3 regions of the Algihabitans albus genome follow, and region 3 is predicted to be linked to each of the others. Evidence: predicted binding sites of a transcription regulator. Region 3 holds the regulator's gene; each other region holds the start of a gene.
The links. The regulator PhoB, encoded in region 3, activates phosphate uptake and scavenging genes when phosphate is short. The targets are predictions, from matches to a motif close to TNTCATAAAACTGTCA.

Region 1 (7,249 bases), on a different contig from region 3:
TCTCTTCCTGCTGCTCGGAGTGGCTCTGGCGCCCTCTGTCGCGCTGGCGCAGAGCAATTCGCAAGTCTTCACTGTGCGAGGTGTCGAGGTCGACGTGACGGCCGACGGCATCACGGCCGCGCGTCGGCAGGCTCTTGCGCAGGGGCAGGTCCGGGCGATGCGCGACCTGTTGGAGCGTTTGATCCTGCCGGAGGACTATGGCTCGATCCCGCCGCTCTCGGCTGCCGAAGTGCAGGACTACGTGCTCGATTTCGGCGTCGCCGACGAGCGCACCTCGGCCGTACGCTACATCGCGAGCATGACCGTGCGCTTCCGTCCCGGTGCCGTGCGACGGCTGCTGAGGGCGAACGGCCTGCGCTTCGCCGAAGTGCAGTCGAGACCCGTTCTGGTGGTTCCGGTTTGGAGCGAGGGCAGCGGCGACCGGCTGTGGCAAGGGTTCAACCCCTGGCTCAGTGCCTGGATCCTGGAGTCCGATGTGGTCGAATTGGTGCCGGTTCTAACACCCCTCGGCGATCTGGAAGACCTCCGGGATATCGACGCGGTACAGGCGCTTGCCGGCGACTCGACGCGGCTGAGGACGATCGGCGAGCGCTACGGCGCGGACAGCGTCCTGGTCAGCCATGCGGTGCAGGAGGGCGATCCGGACGTCGGACTCGGAGGGGTTCGGGTAGAAAGCCGCCGCTATCGCCAAGGCAATCTCGATGAGACCTTTGTCGAGTCCTACAGCCAACAGCAAGGCGAAGACTTGCCGGCGCTTCTGGAGCGTGCGGCCGCCGCGATCGACCGTGGTCTGCAGGAGCAGTGGAAGCGCGCCAACGTCATGAGTTTCGATGAGCTGCAACGCATTCTGGTCGAGGTGCCGGTCGCCGAACTGAGCGACTGGTTGCTGGTCCGTCGTCGGCTCGAGGGTCTTGCCAGTGTGGCGGCGAACGACTTGGTCAGTCTGACGCGCCAGCGAGCGTTGGTCGAGCTGGCCTTCTACGGTTCGATCGATCAATTGCTCGGGCAGCTCGAGCAGCGAGACTTGCTGCTGACTCGGCAGCGCGGGGGCTTCGGCGGAGAGTCCCGGAGCGTTGTGATTTCCGGCCAAGGGGCCAGCGGACCGCTGCCGGGCACTCATGCCGTCGCGGCGAAGCCGCAACCGGACTGGCGCCTGACCACCCGCGGCTCGCCCGCCGCCGGGCCGGGTGTCGAGGTCACTCCGATATCTCCTCCGGCCTCGAGCGAGACGGCGCCGCAGACTCCGCCGCAGACTCCGCCGCAGACCCTGCCGCAACCCGGAGGTCCCGCGGCCGCACCGGCCAGGACACCACCGCCCGCACCCACGGTCGTGCAATAGGCCAGCAGCTCGCTTCTCCGCGCCTGTGAAGCATGGCTATATAGTGCCGATGCCGGCTTGGATTCCGAATGTCATCACGATCGGGCGGCTGATCTCGGTTCCGATCTTCGTGGCCCTGCTGCTCAACGGGGACAGGACGGCCGCCGTCTGGGTCTTCGTCGCGGCCGGCGTATCCGATGCCGTTGACGGTTTTCTGGCCAAGCGCTTCGATGCCGCCAGCAAGCTGGGGGCTTTCCTCGATCCCGTTGCCGACAAGGCGCTGCTGCTCGCCGCCTTTATGACCCTGGGTCTGCTTGGGGAGGCCCCTCTCTGGCTTGTGGCGGCCGTGGTTTTGCGGGACATCGTCATCGTCGGCGGGGCGTTGCTCTATCATAGCGTGACGCAGGCCTTGACCATGGAGCCGCTTGCTGTGAGCAAGCTCAATACCCTGGTGCAGATTGCACTGGCGGCGGCGATTTTGGCGCGGCTCGGTCTGGACTGGAACTCCGGGCCGGTCGAGACGATGCTGATCTACGCTGCGGCGGCGACCACGACCGTGTCCGGCGGGGCTTACATATGGATTTGGGGCCGTCGCTATGCGGCCTTCGAGCGGCAAGAGGGGAAGTAATGCAGCGAAAGGCGTGTGCGCGATGAGCCCCGAGCGGCAGTTTCGCTTCTGGACCGTCGGCCTGGTGGTCTTTATCGCCTTGCTCTGGCTCTTGAGCGAGATCCTGCTGCCCTTCGTTGCGGGTATGGCGATCGCCTACTTCTTCGATCCCGTCTGCGACCGTTTGGAGCGCTTGGGGCTCAGCCGCGTCATGGCGACAGTGGGCGTCACCGGTCTGTTCGTCGTGGTTCTCCTGCTGGTCCTGGGACTGCTGATCCCCGCCGCGATCAGCCAGGCCGTGGATGTCAGCCGCGCGGTACCGGCCGTCATCGACCTGTTGCGAGAGCGCTTGGCCGATCTGCTGACGACCGTTCAGGCCGAACAGCCGGAAGTCCTGGACCGCGTGCGCGAGTTCGTATCCTCGCGCCTGGGCGATGCGGTGACCTGGTTGACCACTCTGGCCGGCAACCTCTTGACCGGCGGATTGGCGGTGCTCAGCCTTCTGTCTCTGCTCTTCATCACGCCGGTGGTGACCTTCTTCCTGCTGCGCGACTGGGATACGATGATCGCCAAGATCGATGGTTGGCTGCCGCGTCAGCACGCGCCGACCATTCGCAGACTGGCGCGGGAAACCGATGACATCCTGGCCGGCTACGTTCGCGGAATGGCGACGGTCTGCTTGGTGCTCGGCACCTTTTACGCCATCGGACTCAGCCTGATCGGATTGAACGGCGGGCTCTTCGTCGGCCTGCTGGCCGGCGCACTCTCCTTCATTCCCTATCTGGGCGCGATGGGCGGGCTTCTGCTCTCCGTCGGTTTGGCTTTCGCGCAGTTCGATAATTACTGGCTGGTGGCCGGAACGGCGGCCATCTTCATGGTCGGCCAGGCGGTGGAGGGCAACTTCCTGACGCCCAAGCTGGTCGGTGAGAAGGTCGGCCTCCATCCGGTGATCGTCATCTTCGCGCTCTTGGCTGGCGGCGCGCTCTTTGGGTTCACGGGCGTATTGATCGCGCTGCCGGTTGCGGCAGTCGCCGGCGTGCTGGTGCGTTTCGTGTTGGAGCAGTATCTGCACAGTCCGCTCTACGGCCGCGTGCAGCCGGCCGAGGACGACGTGGAGGACCGGCAGGCGTGAGCCAGCTCCCGCTCGAGCTGCCCCAGCGTCCAGCCTTGGGGCGCGGCGATTTCCTCGTCGCGCCGGCCAACGAAGCTGCGGTGGCCTGGATCGATCGCTGGCCCGACTGGCCAAGCGTTGCGCTGGTGTTGGTCGGACCGCCGGGCAGCGGAAAGAGTCATCTGGCCGAAGTCTGGCACTCCGCCAGCGGTGCCTCGCCGGTCACGCCCGCCGACTTGAAATGCCAGTCGCCCGACCGTTTGGTGGAGCGCGCGCAGGTTCTGTTGCTCGAGGACGCGGAAGGCAACCTCGGCGGGGAGGGGGAGGAGGCGCTTCTGCATCTCTACAACCTGCTGGCCGAGCGGGGCGGGCAGCTTCTCCTGACCGGTCTTCGGGCACCCAAGCGCTGGAACATCTCTTTGCCGGATCTGGCCTCGCGCCTCGCGACGGCGACGGTGGCGGAGTTGGGGGCGCCGGACGACGCCCTGCTGCAGGCCGTGCTGGTCAAGCTCTTCGCCGACCGTCAACTGCTGGTCACAGCCGAGTTGGTCGAGTTTCTACAGCGCCGCATCCCACGCAGTTTCGCCGCCGCCCGCGCCATCGTGGCCGCGATCGACCGGCGTGCCCTGGCCGAGCAGCGCGGCATCACGATCACGGTCGCTCGGGCCGCCTTGGCCGAGGAAGTCGAGGCTCTGGAAGCGTTGGAAGATCAAACCTAGCAAGGAAAAAATCGTCATGGATTTGGGAATCGCCGGACGTCGGGCGCTTGTCTGCGCCGCCAGCAAGGGCTTGGGCAAGGCTTGCGCCCTGCAGCTCGGACAGGAGGGAGTGGAGCTGACACTGGTCGCCCGGACGCCGGGACCGCTCGAGGCGACGGCCGAAGAGATCCGCAAGGCCTGCGGTGTCGCCGTAACGACGGTGGCCGTCGACATCACCACGCCGGAAGGCCGTGAGGCCGCGCTGCGGGCCTGTCCCGAACCCGATATCCTGATCAACAACGCTGGCGGGCCGCCGCCGGGCGACTTTCGGGATTGGGGGCGCGACGCTTGGATCGCCGCGCTGGATGCGAACATGTTGACGCCGATCGAGCTGATCAAGGCCACCGTCGACGGGATGATCGACCGCCGCTTCGGCCGGGTCGTCAACATCACCTCGGCGGCGGTGAAGGCGCCGATCGATGTTCTGGGACTCTCTAACGGCGCGCGTGCCGGACTGACCGGTTTCGTGGCCGGGCTGGCGCGCAAGACGGTCGCGCACAACGTGACGATCAACAATCTGCTGCCCGGGCCCTTCGAGACCGACCGCTTGCTGTCCACGATCTCCGCCGTCGCGCAGAAGAGCGGCAAGTCGGTCGAGGCGGTCACCGAGGAAAGACGGAAGGGGAATCCGGCGCAGCGCTTCGGCGATCCGGCCGAATTCGGTCAGGCCTGTGCCTACCTCTGTAGCGCGCAGGCAGGCTTCGTGACCGGGCAAAATCTGCTTCTCGATGGTGGAGCCTACCCTGGCACGCTCTAGCCGTTAAACTCCGCGGACGAATTTCGGCGAACGTAAACGTTTACAAGACTTTTCGGTCGTTGGCACACGACTGTCGGGTGAGTTAGCTTTCGGCCGTCGCGCGCTGGAAACCAAGCGAATTGTTACAATTTTGTGAAGCACATCAGGCGATGTCGCGACATGAATCCGCCGCAGCTCCGGAGACCGAATGGGCCACGAAATCGAACTGAAGCTGCTCCTGGCACCGTCGCAGCTCAAGAAGCTGACTCGTCTGCCGTTGTTGCGCGCGTTCGCCGTGGGACGAAGCCAGAGTAGACAGCTCGATAGCACTTACTTCGATACGTCCGATTTTCTGCTGCGGGACCGCGGCATGGCGCTGCGGGTGCGGCGAATCGGCGACCGACGGTTCCAGACGTTGAAGATGGCACCCGAGGCCGCCGCCGTGCTGGCGGAGGAAGCCGGCGAGCGTTTGAACGGCGTGCAGCATTTTCTGGAGTTCGAAAGCGAGATTTCCGGAGATCTGCCGGAGCTCTCGGCGATCGATGCGCCGGGCCTCCGGGATTGGTTCGCGGAGGCGAAGCTCGGCGATCGCCTCGAGCCTGTCTTCACGACGGCCATCGCCCGCCGGACACGTTTGCTTCGCATGGCGGATACGGAAATCGAACTGGCCCTGGACCTCGGCGAGATTCGGGCTCAGGGCCGCAGCGCGGCGATTTGCGAAGCCGAACTCGAGCTCAAGTGGGGCCAGCCGACTCGCCTGTTCGAGCTGGCCATGATGCTGGCCGAGGCGCTTCCGCTGAGGCTCGGCGGGCCGACCAAGGCCGCGCGCGGCTACGATCTCTTTGCGGGGCGGGAGCCGCTGCCGGCCAAGGGGCAGAAACCGTCGGTGACGTCGGCGATGTCCGCCGCGGAGGCCTTCGCAAAGGTCATGCGCTGCGCGATCGATCAGATGCGCGCCAACGAGGAAGCGGTCTTCGCGGAGGCCGATCCCGAAGGCGTACATCAGCTTCGGGTCGGTGTTCGCCGCGCCAGAGCGGCACTGTCCGTGTTCAAGCCGGCGATGCATGAGACCGCGCACGCGCGTCTCGGGGAGGAACTGCGTTGGTTGCAGCGCGAACTGGGACCGGCCCGCGATTTCGATGTGTTCCTGGAGGATACGGTCCAGCCTTTGTTGCGCCGCTTGCCCAGCGAACCCAGTCTCCGGACTCTCGAGCAGGCGGTGAGGCGCGCCAGGGATGAGGCTTACAAGCGGGCGCACGCGTCGCTCGAAGACCCACGCTACGCCCGACTGCTCTTGCGCCTTGAGCTCTTTCTGGCCGAAGGCACCTGGAAGCGGCCTAGAGACGGCGGTCGGCCGAGCTTTGCCGACGCGCCGATCGGCGATCTGGCTGCGGCCTTGCTGGACAAGCGCCAGCGTCAGCTCCGAAAGCTGCATCGCAAGGCCAAGGGCGGTGACGAAGCGGCCTTGCATGGGGTTCGGATCGCGGCCAAGAAGCTGCGCTACGCGGCGGAGTTCTTCCGCGATCTCTATGGCCGAAAGACGACCCGTCCCTATACCGACGCTCTGGCCGAGCTGCAGGATACGCTGGGCGCGGTCAATGACGCCGTGGTCGGTCATCGTCTGCTCGACGAGCTGGAGCCGCGCCTCGCGAAGTCCGGCGAGGACGCAAGTCTGCCAGTCGGTATCGTTATGGGGTGGCAAGCCGCCCGGATCGAAGATGACCTGAAGCGCTTCGAAGCCGTTTGGAGCGCTCTGCGGGCGCACAAGCCCTTCTGGCGACAAAAGAACTAGCTCGGGAAGTTGCCTCCCGTGAAGGTGTCTGCCAGGATCCTTACTCCAGGTCGCGTGGGCGCAGGAACGCCGTCAGACGCGCGCTGCCCGCCTGCAGATCGGGCCAGTTGCTCTGGTCCAACGCGAAAACCGCGAGACCCGCCGTCGGAAATTTTTCGGCCAGGCGGTCGCGGTCGCCGGCGGCGCTGCCCGGTCCCGCGAGACATAGCGAAAGCGTTTCCAGGCCGGGATTGTGAGCGATCACCATCAGCCGGTCGATGGTATCGGGCGTGCGATGAACTTGTCGAAGGATCTGGGCTGGACTGGCAAGATAAAGGCTGCGCAGGATCCTGAGGTCGGAACTGCCTCCCAGTTTCGCCGCCGTGAGCCGCCAGGTTTCCTGAGTTCTGACCGCGGCCGAGCAGATCACCAGCTCGGGCAAGAGGTCGCGGGCAGCAATTTCGGCGCCGATCCTTGGCGCTGCCTTGCGGCCGCGGGGCGACAGGGGGCGGTCGAAGTCGTCGAGACGAGTGTCGTCCCAAGCCGACTTGGCGTGACGGTAGAGGAGCAGGGTCTTCATGGCGTCTGGTTTTAGCCTGTTCCGCCGCGTCACGCGCGCTGTTCATTGCAGGGTCGGCTTGCTACACAGTTTTGTCTTGTCCGGCTGGTAGGGTTTCATTCGAAACTGAGGCGCACGGGCAGAAGGTCGGGAGACAGGCAGGAGCCGATGCAGAAGACTGCTGAAATCGAGACCCCCGCCGACGTGAAGCGAAAGCGCGGTTCCGCGCTTGCAGGCCAGTCCAAAGAGGCGAAGGCCAGCCCGTCACTGTTCGAGGCGTCGGAGCGCTTCATCAACCGCGAAATCTCCTGGCTGGAATTCAACGAACGGGTGATGGAGGAGGCTTACAACGCCCGCCACCCACTTCTGGAGCGCGTGCGTTTCCTGTC
Region 2 (7,249 bases), on a different contig from region 3:
CTGCAAACGCAGCAGCCAGGTGCCGACGACCGCCGTTATCACAACGACGGCGAGGGTCGGCCAGAGGCCGATCAGGCCGCCGACCTGAATGAAAACGGCGATTTCGATCAATGGGACGGCGATGAAGGCCGCCAACAGAAGCAGACCCATTCTTGCCCTTTCTTCTAGGCTCTCCTATGTAGTGGGAGCGAGGCTGCTGCCAGGCAAGGCCTCCGTTTCGCCATGCGACGCGGAAGTCGTTCCAAAAGCTCAGGTGGAGGTTCGTGGTGGGGCGCAACCGCTCCGTCTGAAAAATACACACTGTCCGCCAAATCCGACCCCTCGAGACGCACGGACGACCCTTATGGGCACAGGTCTCCTCGACATCATCATCCTCGGCGCGATCGCCGCTTTCTTGGTGCTGCGCTTGCGCAGCGTGCTCGGTAAACGGACCGGGCACCAGGGCGGACGCGAGTACGATCCTTTTCATCAGGAGCAACTGCGCCGCCAGCGGGAAGAGCAAGCCCGTGCCGGCAAGGAGGGCGGTGAGGAGGAAAAGGTGGTTCAGCTGCCGGACGGTCGGCCCGGGACCCCAGCAGAAGAGGTCCCGGCGGACTTCGCCGAGCGACCTGGCGGCGGCGGTCTGACGCAAATCAAGCTCGCGGACCGCGATTTCGATCCCGATCAGTTCCTGGAAGGCGCGCGCGGGGCTTTCGAGATGGTGGTCGGAGCCTTCGCGCAGGGCGACGTTCAGATCTTGCGACCGTTGTTGGCCGATGATGTCTATGGCGATTTCGCCGGCGCCGTCGAGCAGCGGCAACAGGCCGACGAGCGGCTGGAGACGACGCTGGTGGGCATCAAGTCGGCCGATATCATCGACGCCGACCTGCGAGGCACGACGGCGTTTGTCACGGTCAAGTTCGTGTCCGAGCAGGTTAACGTGACCTACGATGACGAAGGTCGAGTGGTCGACGGCGACCCCAGCGAAGTCGACACGATCACTGACATCTGGACCTTCGCGCGCAACACCCGCAGCCGAGATCCGAACTGGAATTTGGTGGCCACTGCCGCGCCGAACTGAGTTATCCGTAACTCAGCCATGGTGATTCGCCGGCGTCTGTCGGCCGAGTCGACCGATCCAGCGTTACGTCACGAGGGTTAACGTCTCTATGCCGCTCGCCCGTTCGATCGCCCTGCTTCTGAGCGGTGCGGCGCTCGCGTTGGCTCTAAGCGGCTGTAGCGACGAAGACGTGGGCGAGCGGGTGGAGGCGCCAAGCGAGTCCCCCGTCGAAGCACCCGGCGAGGATTTGGCCGGAGCACCGCCGATCCTCTTCGAGCCTGTCGATTTTGCGGATCTGCCGGGCTGGACCGAGGACTCCCATGCGGAGGCTCTGCCGCCTTTGCGGCGCTCTTGCGACCGGCTTCTCAGACGTGACGACACTCTGTCGGTCGGTCCCGACGGCCTGGCCGGCACAGTGGCGGACTGGCGAGGGCCCTGCGAAGCCTTGGCGCTGGTCGATGCCGACTACGCCCCAGGTTTCTTCCAGGACTGGTTCCGTCCCTTTGCCGTCAGCGAGCCGGGCGACGATACGCCCGACGAAGGCCTCTTCACCGGCTACTACGAAGCGGAACTGGCTGCCAGCGAAAGCCCCGGTGACGGCTATGACTACCCGATCTTGGCCTTGCCCGAAGACCTGGTGACCGTGCGGCTGCGGGACTTTCGGGCCGATCTGCCGCCCGAGCGTCTGGTCGGCCGGGTCGAGGGCGGCAGCCTGGTGCCCTACCACGACCGTACCGCGATCGAGACCGGCCGGCTGGATGGCCTGGCAGAGCCGCTGCTCTGGGCGAAAGATCCCGTCGACTTGCATATTCTGCAAATCCAAGGCTCCGGCCTTGCCACGCTGCCGAATGGGGAAACGCTGCGCATCGGCTTTGCCGGCTCCAACGGCCAGCCCTTCGTCGGGTTCGGCCGGGTCATGTTGGACCGCGGGCTGGTGGAGCCCGGCAAGGGCTCGATGCAGGATATGCGCGCTTGGCTGAAAGCCAACCCGGCGTCTGCGACTGAAATCATGCGCGAGAACCCGCGCTACATCTTTTTCAGGCGAATCGAGGGGGAAGGGCCGATCGGGGCGCTTGGCGTGCCGTTAACGCCGCAGCGCTCGCTGGCGATCGATCCCAGGCTGCTGCCGCTCGGCGCGCCGATCTGGCTGGCCACCACCCGCCCCGGTCCGGACGAGACGCCGTTGCGCCGCCTGATGGTCGCTCAGGACACCGGCAGCGCCATCGTCGGCGCCGTGCGAGGGGATTTCTATTGGGGTACCGGCGAGGCGGCTCTCGACGAGGCCGGCCGCATGGCCGAACGCGGCCGCTACTGGCTGCTGCTCCCCAAGACGGTAGCCGAACGCCGCGAGGCGACGGGGTAGCGACCTTTTTCATGTCGCGTCGTGGAAGATCACCCCGAGGGTCAGGCGCTGGCCGCGTGTCAGGCGGCTGACGCCGTGGCGCAGGGTCAGGCGGTAGGGGCCGCGCTGACCTTCGGCGGGGCGGTCGCGGACCGGGAAGATCACCGCATCGCCTTGGGCCAAGGGCACCACCTCGGCGCGGGACTGGCTGCGCGGACGCTGCTCGGTCAGCAGGAAGCTGCCGCCCTCGAAGTCGCCGCCTTCGGCCTCCGGACCCGGTCGGCTGAGCAGGATGGCCATCTGCAAGGGAAAATGCAGAGCGCCGTAGAGGTCCTGGTGCAGGCGATTGTAGTCGCCGGATTGGTACTTGAGCAGGAGCGGCGTGGGACGAGTCTGCCCGGCGGCGTGGCAGTCGGCCAGATAGGCGTCGAGCGTCTCAGGCAGCGCCGCCTCGCCGAGCCGGGCACGCCAACGATTGGCGATGTGGGCCAGCGGCGGATAGGCGGCGGTCCGCAGCGCGGCGATGGTAGCCGGCAGCGGATAGGCGAAGTACTGGTACTCCCCTTCGCCGAAGCCGTGACGGCGCATGACGACACGGCTGCGAAATCGCTCCGGCTGGTCGTAAAGAGCCGCGATTTCGGCGCAGGACCCCGGGTCGAGCAAGCCTGGAAGCCGGGCAGCGCCCCAAGCGTTCAGCTCCGTTTCCACCTCGTTCCAGTCGATCCGTCTCCAGTCCAGAGCTTGCGGCCGACTCGCGACAGCGGTCATGACGGCGCGATTCCCTTGGTTCCAGACCTGAACAATGAAAGGACTTCGACGCGCATGTACATCTCCATGCAACTCCTCCAGCCCCTCATCGCACTCGCGGCCGGCGTGACCGTGCTGCTCTTCCCGCGCATTCTGAACTACGTGATCGGCATCTACCTCGTCCTGATCGGTGTGCTCGGCCTGCTCCCTCACATCGGGTGACTGCGCGACGGAGTATCGCCTACTGGCGCTGTAGCCCCTCCGCGCCCCTTTCCAGTTCTTCGGCCGCACCCTCGACTGCTTCGTCGATGCGCTCACCGGCGCGTTCGAGCGGGCCTTTGTCCTCTTCGGCGACCAGCAGGCCAACGACGAAAGCGGCTATGACGGCGGCGGCTACGAGACCGCCGATGATTACGGGTCGCATAAACAGATGACTCCTTGCCATGACGTGATCCACACCCGGGTCGTCGCGACCCGGGCTGCGGCCTCATTCTCACGGCAAGACGCGACGGTCCAGTCTCCAGCGTCCTAAATGGACTCGCCCTGAGCCTCGCGGGTCAGCAGCTCCGCCTTTCGCGTGACGCCCCAGCGGTAACCGGCCAGGTTGCCGTCTTCACGCAGAGCGCGATGACAGGGAATCACCAGGCTCACCGGATTGATGGCGCAGGCTCGACCGACGGCGCGCCAAGCGTTCGGCCGGCCCAACAGTTCGGCGATCTCGCGGTAGGTGCGGGTTTCGCCATAGGGAATGGCGATCAACTCGCTCCAGACGCGACGCTGGAAGGCGGTCGCGCGGACGTCGAGCGGCAGGTCGAGGTGCGGCGTCGCGCCGGCCAGATATGCCATCAAGACCTCAAGGGAATCCTGGATCGCCGGATCGTCGCGTTCGATCGAGTCGGCGGTCGGGAATTCCGCCCGCAACTCGGCCTCCAGGGTTGTGTCGTCGTCGCCGAGCGCGAGAAAGCAGAGGCCCCTCTCGGTGGCGGCGGCAAGCAGCCGGCCGAGCGGCGAGTCCGCGAGCGAGTAGACGATACGCGCGCCGGCGCCCCCCTTGGCATAAGTCGCCGGGGTCATGCCGAGCGTGCGGTCGGCGTTCTCGTAGACTCGGCTGGAGGACCCGTAGCCGGCGCCGTAGGTGGCCTCGGCCACACGGCCATGGTCGCGCAGCTCGGCCCGGAAGCGTTCGGCGCGGCGCGCGGCGGCGTAGTCGCGCGGGCTGACGCCCAAGGCCTTCTTGAACAGCCGCTGCAGATGCCAAGGACTCAAGCCGACCGCTTCGGCCAGACTGGCCAGCGTCTGACGCGGCCCGTCGCCGTCGCTCTCGGCGTCGATCAGATGGCAGACACGCTCGACCGCCTGAAGCTGTGTCGGAGTCAGCCGCGCACGGCGAGTTTTGGCCAGTGCGGTATCGTTCGGAGGCGCAGGCGTCGACTCTTTGAAGTCCATGCTGTCCGGCCGGGGTGTCAGCTGCTGATCCATTGTTCGTGCTCCACTTTAGCTAGTTCGCTCTCAAAGTGGGCCAGAGCCGGTCATGGGGCTATCCGGATTTTGCACACTGAGCGCCATCGCGTTGGCGCAGCGCCGGAATTCAGCAGAGCCCTTGGGGATGTCTCGAGCGCAATACAAATGTAAAAATTCTGAAATCCTTGGGACGCGATGGCTGGCTAAAAGCCGGCGCAACCGTGCGGCACCAGGGAGGCGGTACGGTTCTTTCGTGCGTTCCGCACAACGACCCACCGGGAGGTTTCATAACGATGTCGCATCACTCGAAGCTGTTGGCAGGCGCTGCCGCCGTAGCGCTGCTGGCCGGCGCCGGCGTGGCGCAGGCGCAGACCGAAGTGCAGTGGTGGCACGCCATGGGCGGCGCGCTGGGCGAGAAGACCAACGCGATCGCCGAAGGCTTCAACGCCAGCCAGTCCGAGTTCAAGGTCACGGCGGTCTATCGGGGCAACTACACCGAGACCATGACCGCGGCCATTGCCGCCTTCCGCGCTGGCGAGCAGCCGCACATCGTCCAGGTCTTCGAGGTCGGTACTGCGACCATGATGGCGGCCGAGGGCGCGATCTATCCGGTCTACGAGCTGATGGCCGATGCCGGTGTCGATTGGAATCCGGACGACTATCTCGATTCGGTGGTGGGTTACTACACGACGCCGGACGGCGACATGCTGTCGATGCCGTTCAACAGCTCCACCCCGGTGATGTACTACAACAAGGAAGTCTTCGAGGCTGCCGGCCTGGATCCCGAGAGCCCGCCGACCACTTGGCCGGAGCTGGAGGAGGCGGCGCGCACCATTATCTCCTCCGGTGCCGCGACCTGCGGTTTCACCACCGGCTGGCAGTCCTGGGTGCAGCTCGAGAACTTCGGCGCCTGGCACAACGTGCCCTTCGCAACCGAGTCCAACGGTTTTGAGGGACTGGGCACGGAGCTGGCCTTCAACAGCGATCTGCATGTCGCCCACATCGGGGCAATGCAGGCCTGGTCCGAAGAGGGCGTCTTCAAGTACGGCGGTCGCCGCTCCGACAGTGCGCCGCTGTTCTATACGCGCGAATGCGCCATGTACATGAACAGCTCGGCCGCCTACGCCGGCGTCACCGCCAACGCCGAGTTCGAGTTCGGGGTTGCCAAGCTGCCCTATTGGCCGGACGCTTCGGGGGCGCCGCAGAACACCATCATCGGTGGGGCGACTCTCTGGGTTCTGCGCGGCCGTGATGCCGAGGAGTACGAAGGCGTGGCCGCCTTCTTCAACTACCTCGCCAAGCCCGAGGTGCAGGCTCAGTGGCATCAGGATACGGGTTATCTGCCGATCACCAATTCGGCCTGGGAGCTGAGCCGCGAGCAGGGCTTCTACGAAGAGAACCCCGGGACCGATACCTCGATCGAGCAGATGACGCTGAACGATCCGACGCAGAATTCCAAGGGTCTGCGTCTGGGCAGCTTCGTCCAAATCCGCGACATCATCAACGAGGAGCTGGAGCGCATCTGGGCCGGTGACGTCACCGCTCAGGAGGGCCTGGATACCGCCGTCCGGCGTGGCAACGAGCTGCTGCGCCAATTCGAGGCCGACAACAGCTAAGGCATACGAACCTCCGAAGGTTCGGGCCGTCTGCCGGGTCTCTGCCGGCGGGCGGCCCGACCTCGTTTCTTAGGTCCTTTTCCGCTTTCAGGTCTTTCCTTGCCCCCATGGAAAAGCGCGTCGTCTTCCGCCACGCTTGGTTACCCTATCTTCTGCTCTTGCCGCAGTTGGCGATCACTCTGGTTTTCTTCATCTGGCCGGCGAGTCAGGCTCTCTACCAGTCGGTGCTTCGCCAGGACCCCTTCGGCCTGCGCACCAGCTTCGTAGGCCTGGAGAACTTCGCCCGACTGTTCCGCGATCCGCTCTATCTCGACAGCTTCCAGGTCACGATCGTCTTCAGCCTGGCGGTCACGGCGCTATCGATGGGACTGGCGCTGCTGCTGGCGGTCATGGCGGACCGCGTCATCAAGGGAGCGACCGGTTACAAGACGCTGCTGATCTGGCCCTATGCCGTCGCGCCGGCCGTAGCCGGCGTGCTCTGGTGGTTCATCTTCAATCCCACCATCGGCATTCTGACCTACGGCCTGGCGATCCTCGGCTACGACTGGAACCATGCGCTCGACGGCGGCGATGCCCTCACCTTGGTCATCATTGCCTCGGCCTGGAAGCAGATCTCCTACAACTTTCTGTTCTTCCTTGCCGGGCTACAGGCGATTCCGAAGTCGCTGATCGAGGCGGCGGCGATCGACGGCGCCGGTCCGGCCCGGCGTTTCTGGACGATCGTCTTCCCGCTCTTGAGCCCGACCACCTTCTTCCTGCTGGTGGTGAACGTCGTCTATGCCTTCTTCGATACCTTCGGCGTGATCCACGCCACGACCAGCGGCGGACCCGGCCAGGCCACGACAATCCTTGTCTACAAGGTCTTCAGCGATGGCTTCATCGGCCTCAATCTGGGCAGCTCGGCAGCGCAGTCCGTCGTCCTGATGTTCATCGTGATCGCCTTGACGGTCGTCCAGTTCCGCTATGTCGAGCGGCGTGTGCAGTACTAGGGGTACGGGACGGCAGGCCATGATCGAAAACCGCCCCTGGCTGATCTGGCTGTCC
Region 3 (7,249 bases):
CGCGATGCCGAAGACCTGCGCGTCCGTGCGGCGCAGGTCGGCAGCACGGAGGAGTTGAACAACCGCTTGCCGAGCTATCTTGTCGAAATCAACGGCGGCCTGGTCAAGCTCACCGCGGTCAGCCCGGCGCGCGCCACAGGTCAAGTTCTGATCCCCCTCGAGTCGGAGGCGAGCGCGCAGCCGCAGGATTGGAATCTGATTTCCTATGTCATCGCCGAGTCCAATCGCCGCGTGAAGGACAACGAAGTCGCGTGGGTCGAGACGCTGCGCGAGCGGGGTCAGGTGCAGACCGTTTTCAACACGCCTTTCTTCACCGAAGCGGATAGCCGCGAGCCGGAGCAGGCCGGGATCTGGGGTGCCGTCGTCGGGTCGTTCCTGACTCTCGTGATAACGCTGACCCTGGCTTTCCCGGTCGGTGTCCTGGCGGCCATTTACCTGGAAGAGTTCGCACCGAAGAATCGTCTGACCGACCTGATCGAAGTCAACATCAACAACTTGGCGGCGGTCCCTTCGATCGTCTTCGGCCTGCTGGGCTTGGCGATGTTCCTCAACTTCTTTGGACTGCCGCGCTCGGCGCCGCTGGTCGGTGGCATGGTCCTGGCGCTGATGACGCTGCCGACGGTGATCATCGCATCCCGTGCCGCGCTGAAGGCCGTGCCGCCGTCGATCCGTGAGGCGGCTTTGGGTGTCGGCGCCTCAAAGGTGCAGACCGTGACCCACCATGTGCTGCCCCTTGCCATGCCGGGTATTCTGACCGGGACGATTATCGGGATGGCGCAGGCCCTGGGTGAGACGGCGCCTCTGCTCATGATCGGCATGGTGGCCTTCATCGCGGACGTGCCGGGCGGCTTCACCGATGCGGCCACGGTCTTGCCGGTGCAGATCTTTCTCTGGGCCGATGCTCCGGAGCGGGCTTTCGTGGCCAAGACCTCCGCGGCGATTATGGTGCTACTGGCTTTCTTGATCTTTATGAACGCGATGGCCGTGGTATTGCGGAAACGCTTCGAACGGCGATGGTAGGGGGCGACGACCATGAGCATTCAAGAGGCACAGGAAAACATGACCGATAGCGGTATCTCCGACATGCTGGATGTCGCGCATGACAAGGCAGAGGGCCCCGTGGCCTTGAGCAACGAACAACCCGTCAAGATCAAGTCGCGCGACGTCAATGTCTACTACGGCCAGGCGCACGCGCTGAAGCATGTCGACCTGGACATCAGGCAGTACGAAGTGACGTCCCTGATCGGCCCCTCCGGCTGCGGCAAGTCCACCTATCTGCGTTGCATCAACCGCATGAACGACGTGATCGACGGCTGCCGGGTCGAAGGCAGCATCGAGATGGATGGCGAGGACGTTTACGACCCGAAGCTGGATGTCGTGCAGCTTCGGGCCCGGGTCGGCATGGTGTTCCAGAAGCCGAACCCCTTCCCCAAATCGATCTACGACAACATCGCCTACGGCCCGCGCATTCACGGGATCGGCAGTTCGAAGTCGGAAATGGACGAGATCGTTCAGGGCAGCCTCCAGCGGGCCGGCCTTTGGGAAGAGGTGAAGGACCGCATGGATACGCCGGGTACCGGCTTGTCAGGCGGCCAGCAGCAGCGCCTCTGCATCGCACGCGCGATCGCCGTCAATCCGGAAGTCATCCTGATGGATGAGCCCTGCTCGGCGCTCGATCCGATCGCCACGGCCAAGATCGAAGAACTGATCGACGAGTTGCGGCAGAACTTCACCATCGTGATCGTGACCCACTCGATGCAACAGGCGGCGCGCGTCAGCCAGCGCACGGCTTTCTTCCACCTTGGGATTCTGGTCGAAACCGACGAGACCGAGCAGATTTTCACCAACCCCAAGGATCAGCGTACACAGGATTACATTACCGGGCGCTTCGGTTGATCGCTCGGGCTCGGCGCAAGCGGCGCCGGGACGGAAAGGAATGACAGTGCCAGATACCTCCGCCGAACATACGGTGCGCGCCTTCGACAAGGAGTTGACGCGGCTCAGCCAATCGATCATCCGCATGGGCGGCCTCGCGGAAAGCCAACTGGCGTCTGCGGTCGAGGCCTTGAGCCGCCGCAACAGCGAGATGGCGGCCCAGGTCGTTCAGGACGATGTGCAGATCGATGTTCTGGAGCAGGAGATCGACGAACAGGCAGTGCAGCTCTTGGCGCTGCGCCAGCCGATGGCCCAGGACCTGCGTGAGGTGATCGCAGCCCTGAAGATCTCGGCCGACTTGGAGCGGATCGGCGACTACGCCGCCAATGTCGCCAAGCGATCCATGGCGCTCAACCAGGTGCCGATGACAGAGCCGGCGCACACCTTGCCGCGCATGGCTCAGCTCGTGTTGGCCAACATCAAGCGAGTTCTCGATGCCTACGTCGAGCGCGACCCGGCCAAGGCAATCGACGTTTGGGAAGGCGATGCCGAGGTCGACGAGATGTATACCTCGCTGTTCCGCGAAACCCTCACCTACATGATGGAAGATCCGCGGAACATCACGCCCTGTACGCATCTGCTCTTTATCGCCAAGAACGTCGAACGCATGGGCGACCATGCGACCAACATCGCCGAAGTCATTCACTTCCTGGTCACCGGGAACAAGATCGTTGGCGGTCGCCCCAAGGGCGACACCAGCAGTTACGCGGTGCTGTCGCCACCAACGGAGGTGTGAGCACCTGAGCGGGCGTTCAGGAGAAGAGGTGCCGTCACTGGCACCGCAGTTTCGGGGGATCCCTGCCGTTATGAAGCCGTTGATATTGCTTGTTGAAGACGAGGCGGCTCTGGTCACGCTGCTGCGCTACAATCTGGAACGCGAGGGCTTCCGCCTAGCCGATGCGCGGGATGGCGAAGAGGCCCTGGTTCTCGCCAAGGAAGAGCGGCCGGACCTCGTCCTGCTCGACTGGATGCTACCTTTGATGAGCGGCCTGGAAGTCTGCCGGCAGCTCCGGCGTGCGCCGGAAACCCGCGACGTCCCGATCATCATCCTGACGGCGCGCGGCGAGGAGGCCGACAAGGTCCGAGGACTCGACAGCGGCGCCGACGATTACATCACCAAGCCCTTCTCCCCGGCCGAATTGGTGGCCCGCATGCGTGCCGTCCTGCGACGTGCGCAGCCGGCACTGGCCAACGAGACGCTGCAGTTCGACGATCTGGAGATGGACCTTGCGGCCCATCGGGTTCGCCGCGGCCCACGCGACGTTCATCTCGGTCCGACCGAGTTTCGCCTCCTGCGCTACCTCATGCAGCATCCGGGCCGGGTGTTCAGCCGGGAGCAGTTGCTCGACGCCGTCTGGGGGCGTGACGTCTACGTCGAGCCGCGGACGGTCGATGTGCACATTCGCCGGCTGCGGAAAGCGCTCAACATCGATGACGAAGCGGACCTGATTCGGACCGTCCGCTCCGCCGGCTATGCCTTGGATCGCGCACAAGCAGCCTGACCGAAGGCGGTGAAGGCTCGGTGGACCCGCGTCTGCCCGCTCCGGCGCCGAGATCCGAACCCAAAACCCCGCAGCTTCCTGTTGACAGCCGCGCCGGTCTTGTTGCGGTTCTGCGCGGCAAGCTATTAAAGCGCTGACTGAAAAGATGAGGAAACGCAGGTGACCCACGCGACCTACGACGACAGCAACGTCTTCGCCAAGATCATCCTCGGTGAAATTCCTTGCGACAAGGTGGCCGAAAGCCCCCACAGTCTGGCATTCCGAGACATCGAACCGCAGACGCCGACTCATGTCCTGGTGATCCCGAAGGGAGCCTACGTTTCGTCCGACGACTTCGCGTCACAGGCAAGCGACGCGGAAATCGGGGATTTCTTTCGCCTGCTCGGCCAGGTCGCCCGCGATCTGGGAGCAGCGGAGGCCGGCTACCGCATCGTCGCCAATCACGGCGAGGATGCCCACCAAGAGGTTCCGCACTTTCACATGCACCTCTTCGCCGGAACCGACCTCGGCCGCATGATCAAGCCGATCCACAAACAAACCTGACGTTTCCGTTAGGCTGGCCGCAGGACCTTGGCGTTTCTGATCAGGCCGCCGGTTTGCGCCGCTTGGCCGGCTTCGCGGCCGTCATGGCCACCGTTGTCTTGGCCTTGTAGGCGCAGAGATCGCTGACCGGGCAAGCCGGACAGTCCGGTTTGCGGGCCTTGCAGACGTAGCGGCCATGCAGGATGAGCCAATGGTGAGCGTGCTGCCTCCGGTTTGACGGCACCACCTTCTCAAGTTTCTGCTCGACCGCATCGACGGTCTTTCCCGGTGCCATCCCGGTCCGGTTCGACACCCTGAAAATATGGGTGTCGACGGCAATGGTGTCCTGTCCGAAGGCCATGTTCAGCACCACGTTGGCGGTTTTGCGGCCGACGCCGGGTAGCTTGACCAGGGCTTCGCGGTTCTGCGGCACCTGGCTGTCGTGCTCGTTCAAGAGCTGCCGCGACAGGGCGATGACGTTCTTGGCCTTGGAGTTGAACAGACCGATGGTCTTGATGTGATCCTTCAGACGCGCCTCGCCGAGGGCCAGCATCTTTTCCGGCGTGTCGGCGACCTGAAACAGCTGGCGTGTCGCCTTGTTGACGCCGACGTCGGTGGCTTGCGCCGACAGCACCACCGCAACCAGCAGGGTGTAGGCGTTGACGTATTCCAGCTCACCCTTCGGCTCCGGCAGGGCGGTGGCCAGGCGGTCGAAGAACTCGGCGATATCGGCTTTCTTCATGTCAGGCTTTCATCTTGTCGGCTTTCCCCGAAGACAGGCGGCTTTCGACGGCTTCTCAGAGCAAAGCTTCGCTGCAGTTGGCTCAACGCGAGCGTAGAGGACGCCGTCGCGGGGGTGGGGAGAGATGTTCGGGCGAACAGAGTATCACCGCAGGATGCCTTCGAAGACCATCCCTGCTTTCCGCATCACACGCCGGGAGGCGGGGTTACCGCAGTCGTGGAAGGCGAAAGCGCGCCGGGCCTTCCGGATGCACCGGACAGTCCTGGCTCAAAGCCGAAAGGGCCTCTGCCGCGAAGCCCCGGCGCCCGTCCGGATGGGTGCCCGAACAGCCGAAGCCGCGACGAGATGGCGCGACAGGTCGCGGTGCGGGTAGCCCGAATGGCCAATCCGACCTAGACTTTCAGTGTCATGGCTCCTGCTCTACCGACTGCTGCGAGCGCCGAGACCGCACCGCGGGCCGCTGCGGTGCTGTTCGACGCGATGCTGACGCCCCATAGGTCGCTCAGTCCGCGCGGCTTCATTGTGCTGATGTCGCTGGTCTGCGCCGTCAGCTTCACGGCCGGGCTTGCTTTTTTCCTGATGGGCGCCTGGCCGGTGGTCGGCTTCATGGGCGCGGACGTACTGCTGATCTACCTGGCCTTTCGGATCAACTACCGCCGGGCGCGGATGTTCGAGGAAGTGGTGCTGACCCGCGACGCGCTCGTGGTGCGCCGGGTCGACCATTGGGGCGCGGAGAAGCGCTGGACCTTCCAGCCCTACTGGCTGCAAGTGCGCATGGACGATCCGCCCGAGCACGAAAGCCAGCTCACTCTGCGCAGTCACGGCAAGTCCCTGGCCATTGGCGCGTTTCTGACAGCCGAGGAGCGCCTGTCCTTGGCGCGGGAACTGCAGCAGCACCTTGCCGTCTGCCGCTGTGCTCCGGGGCCCGTCAGTATCTAGAGCCGGATCGCGACCCGATCGGCTGGATCCACCACCTGGTCTAGGGAATGAGATAGGCCAACAAGGAATTCAGCCGCGCTCGGCCTTCCGCAGTCGCGCGCAACCCGGGTGCGTCGAGAACCAGATAGCCCTCCTCCGCCAAAGCCTTCAATTTCCGCTCGTCCAGAAGCGCTTCCGGTTCCCTGCCGAGCTCCCGGTGGAACGCGGTCCGGTCGATGCCGTCTTGCAACCGCAATCCCATCATCAGCAGCTCGGTGAGCCGGTCCTCTCGGGTCAGAGCTTTACGGGTCCTGGTCGCATGGCCGGCCTGCTCGACCGTGGCCAGCCAGATTTCCGGTGCGCGGTGCTGGCGGGTCGCGAGTTTGTCGCGCCCCCGAGTGATACGGCCATGCGCACCCGGCCCGATGCCCAGGTAGTCGCCTCCGCGCCAGTAGGTGAGGTTGTGGCGGCAGGCCTCGCCGGGACGGGCGTGGTTGGAGATCTCGTAAGCCGGCAATCCTTCGGCGGCGAGGGTGTTTTGTGTCGCCTCGAAGAGGTCGGCGGCCGTCTCGGGCTCGGCCAGCGGCAGCTCGCCACGGCGTGCCCGCGCGTGAAAAGCCGTGTTTTGCTCGATGGTCAGCTGATAGAGTGAAAGATGGTCGCAACCTTCACCCAAGGCGCGGCGTAGCTCTTCCGCCCAGGCCGCCGGAGTCTGGCCGGGCCGGGCATAGATCAGGTCGAAGGAGACGCGCTGGAACTGCCCTCGTGCCAGGGCCACGGCTGCCATCGCTTCGGCGGTGTCGTGCTCGCGTCCCAGGAAGCTCAAGTCCCGATCGTTCAGGGCCTGCACGCCGAGCGACACGCGGTTGACGCCGGCGTCGGCATAGGCCGCAAAGCGAGGTGCCTCGACCGAAGTGGGGTTGGCCTCCAGCGTCACCTCCAGCTCGGGCGCTGCCGGCCAGTGGTGCTTGACCGCCGCAATCAAAGCTGCGGCCGTTTCCGGCGCCATCAAGGAGGGCGTACCGCCACCGAAGAAGATCGAGCTGACGCGCCGCTCCGGCGTTTCACCGGCATAGTGAGCGAGTTCCGCCAACAGCGCCTCCCGCCAGCGCACTTGGTCGACTGTGTCCCGGACGTGGCTGTTGAAGTCGCAATAGGGGCACTTGGAGCGGCAGAAGGGCCAGTGAATGTAGACGCCGAACCCGGGATCCTGCTTCGGCCGGGCATCGAGCGTTGTCCGGTCCGACTCCCTATCGGAAATTCCCTGTCCGCTGCGAGACTGAGAAGAGTCCGCTTCGTCTCTATGACTAGGGTGGCCTTGCACGGTATCTCGAGCCTTCTCGCGGCGAGGGTGCAGACTGGTGCCGCCGGCATGCTCCGCCGCCGGCCGGAGAGCAGCCTACTGCAGATCTTCCAGACGGCGCTTCAGTTGTGCGAAGGCGCGGGCGCGGTGACTGATCGCATGCTTTTCGGCCGGCGGCATTTCTCCGAAGGTGCGCGAGTCGCCTTGAGGCAGGAAGATCGGGTCGTATCCGAAGCCCCGGTCGCCGCGCGGGGGGAAAGTCAACTCGCCTTCAACACGGCCTTCGAAGACTTCGACCGAACCATCCGGCCAAGCCAGTGCCAGCGC

Region 1: a site for PhoB is predicted at 4,674-4,689, ahead of DBZ32_RS04595 (CYTH and CHAD domain-containing protein). Genes of this name have one in related genera too.
Region 2: a site for PhoB is predicted at 4,745-4,760, ahead of ugpB (sn-glycerol-3-phosphate ABC transporter substrate-binding protein UgpB). Genes of this name have one in related genera too.

What each region holds. Positions count from the first base shown of each region.
Region 1 covers NZ_QXNY01000002.1:637,001-644,249, reverse strand. The annotation lists gene DBZ32_RS04620 (DUF2066 domain-containing protein) at 1-1,339, shown strand, start outside; gene DBZ32_RS04615 (CDP-alcohol phosphatidyltransferase family protein) at 1,389-1,946, shown strand; gene DBZ32_RS04610 (AI-2E family transporter) at 1,969-3,057, shown strand; gene DBZ32_RS04605 (P-loop NTPase family protein) at 3,054-3,755, shown strand; gene DBZ32_RS04600 (SDR family oxidoreductase) at 3,772-4,551, shown strand; gene DBZ32_RS04595 (CYTH and CHAD domain-containing protein) at 4,739-6,322, shown strand; gene DBZ32_RS04590 (SixA phosphatase family protein) at 6,363-6,881, opposite strand; gene DBZ32_RS04585 (RNA degradosome polyphosphate kinase) at 7,029-7,249, shown strand, end outside.
Region 2 covers NZ_QXNY01000011.1:130,168-137,416, reverse strand. The annotation lists gene DBZ32_RS22945 (FxsA family protein) at 1-135, opposite strand, end outside; gene DBZ32_RS21845 (Tim44/TimA family putative adaptor protein) at 344-1,060, shown strand; gene mltA (murein transglycosylase A) at 1,149-2,402, shown strand; gene DBZ32_RS21835 (2OG-Fe(II) oxygenase) at 2,412-3,149, opposite strand; gene DBZ32_RS21830 (DUF3096 domain-containing protein) at 3,204-3,350, shown strand; gene DBZ32_RS21825 (hypothetical protein) at 3,370-3,552, opposite strand; gene DBZ32_RS21820 (methylated-DNA--[protein]-cysteine S-methyltransferase) at 3,657-4,607, opposite strand; gene ugpB (sn-glycerol-3-phosphate ABC transporter substrate-binding protein UgpB) at 4,883-6,205, shown strand; gene ugpA (sn-glycerol-3-phosphate ABC transporter permease UgpA) at 6,313-7,194, shown strand; gene ugpE (sn-glycerol-3-phosphate ABC transporter permease UgpE) at 7,214-7,249, shown strand, end outside.
Region 3 covers NZ_QXNY01000004.1:424,290-431,538, forward strand. The annotation lists partial or broken gene pstA (phosphate ABC transporter permease PstA) at 217-1,020, shown strand; gene pstB (phosphate ABC transporter ATP-binding protein PstB) at 1,084-1,896, shown strand; gene phoU (phosphate signaling complex protein PhoU) at 1,937-2,671, shown strand; gene phoB (phosphate regulon transcriptional regulator PhoB) at 2,742-3,437, shown strand; gene DBZ32_RS12100 (HIT domain-containing protein) at 3,597-3,980, shown strand; gene nth (endonuclease III) at 4,021-4,701, opposite strand; gene DBZ32_RS12110 (DUF2244 domain-containing protein) at 5,110-5,640, shown strand; gene hemW (radical SAM family heme chaperone HemW) at 5,681-6,943, opposite strand; gene rdgB (RdgB/HAM1 family non-canonical purine NTP pyrophosphatase) at 7,019-7,249, opposite strand, start outside.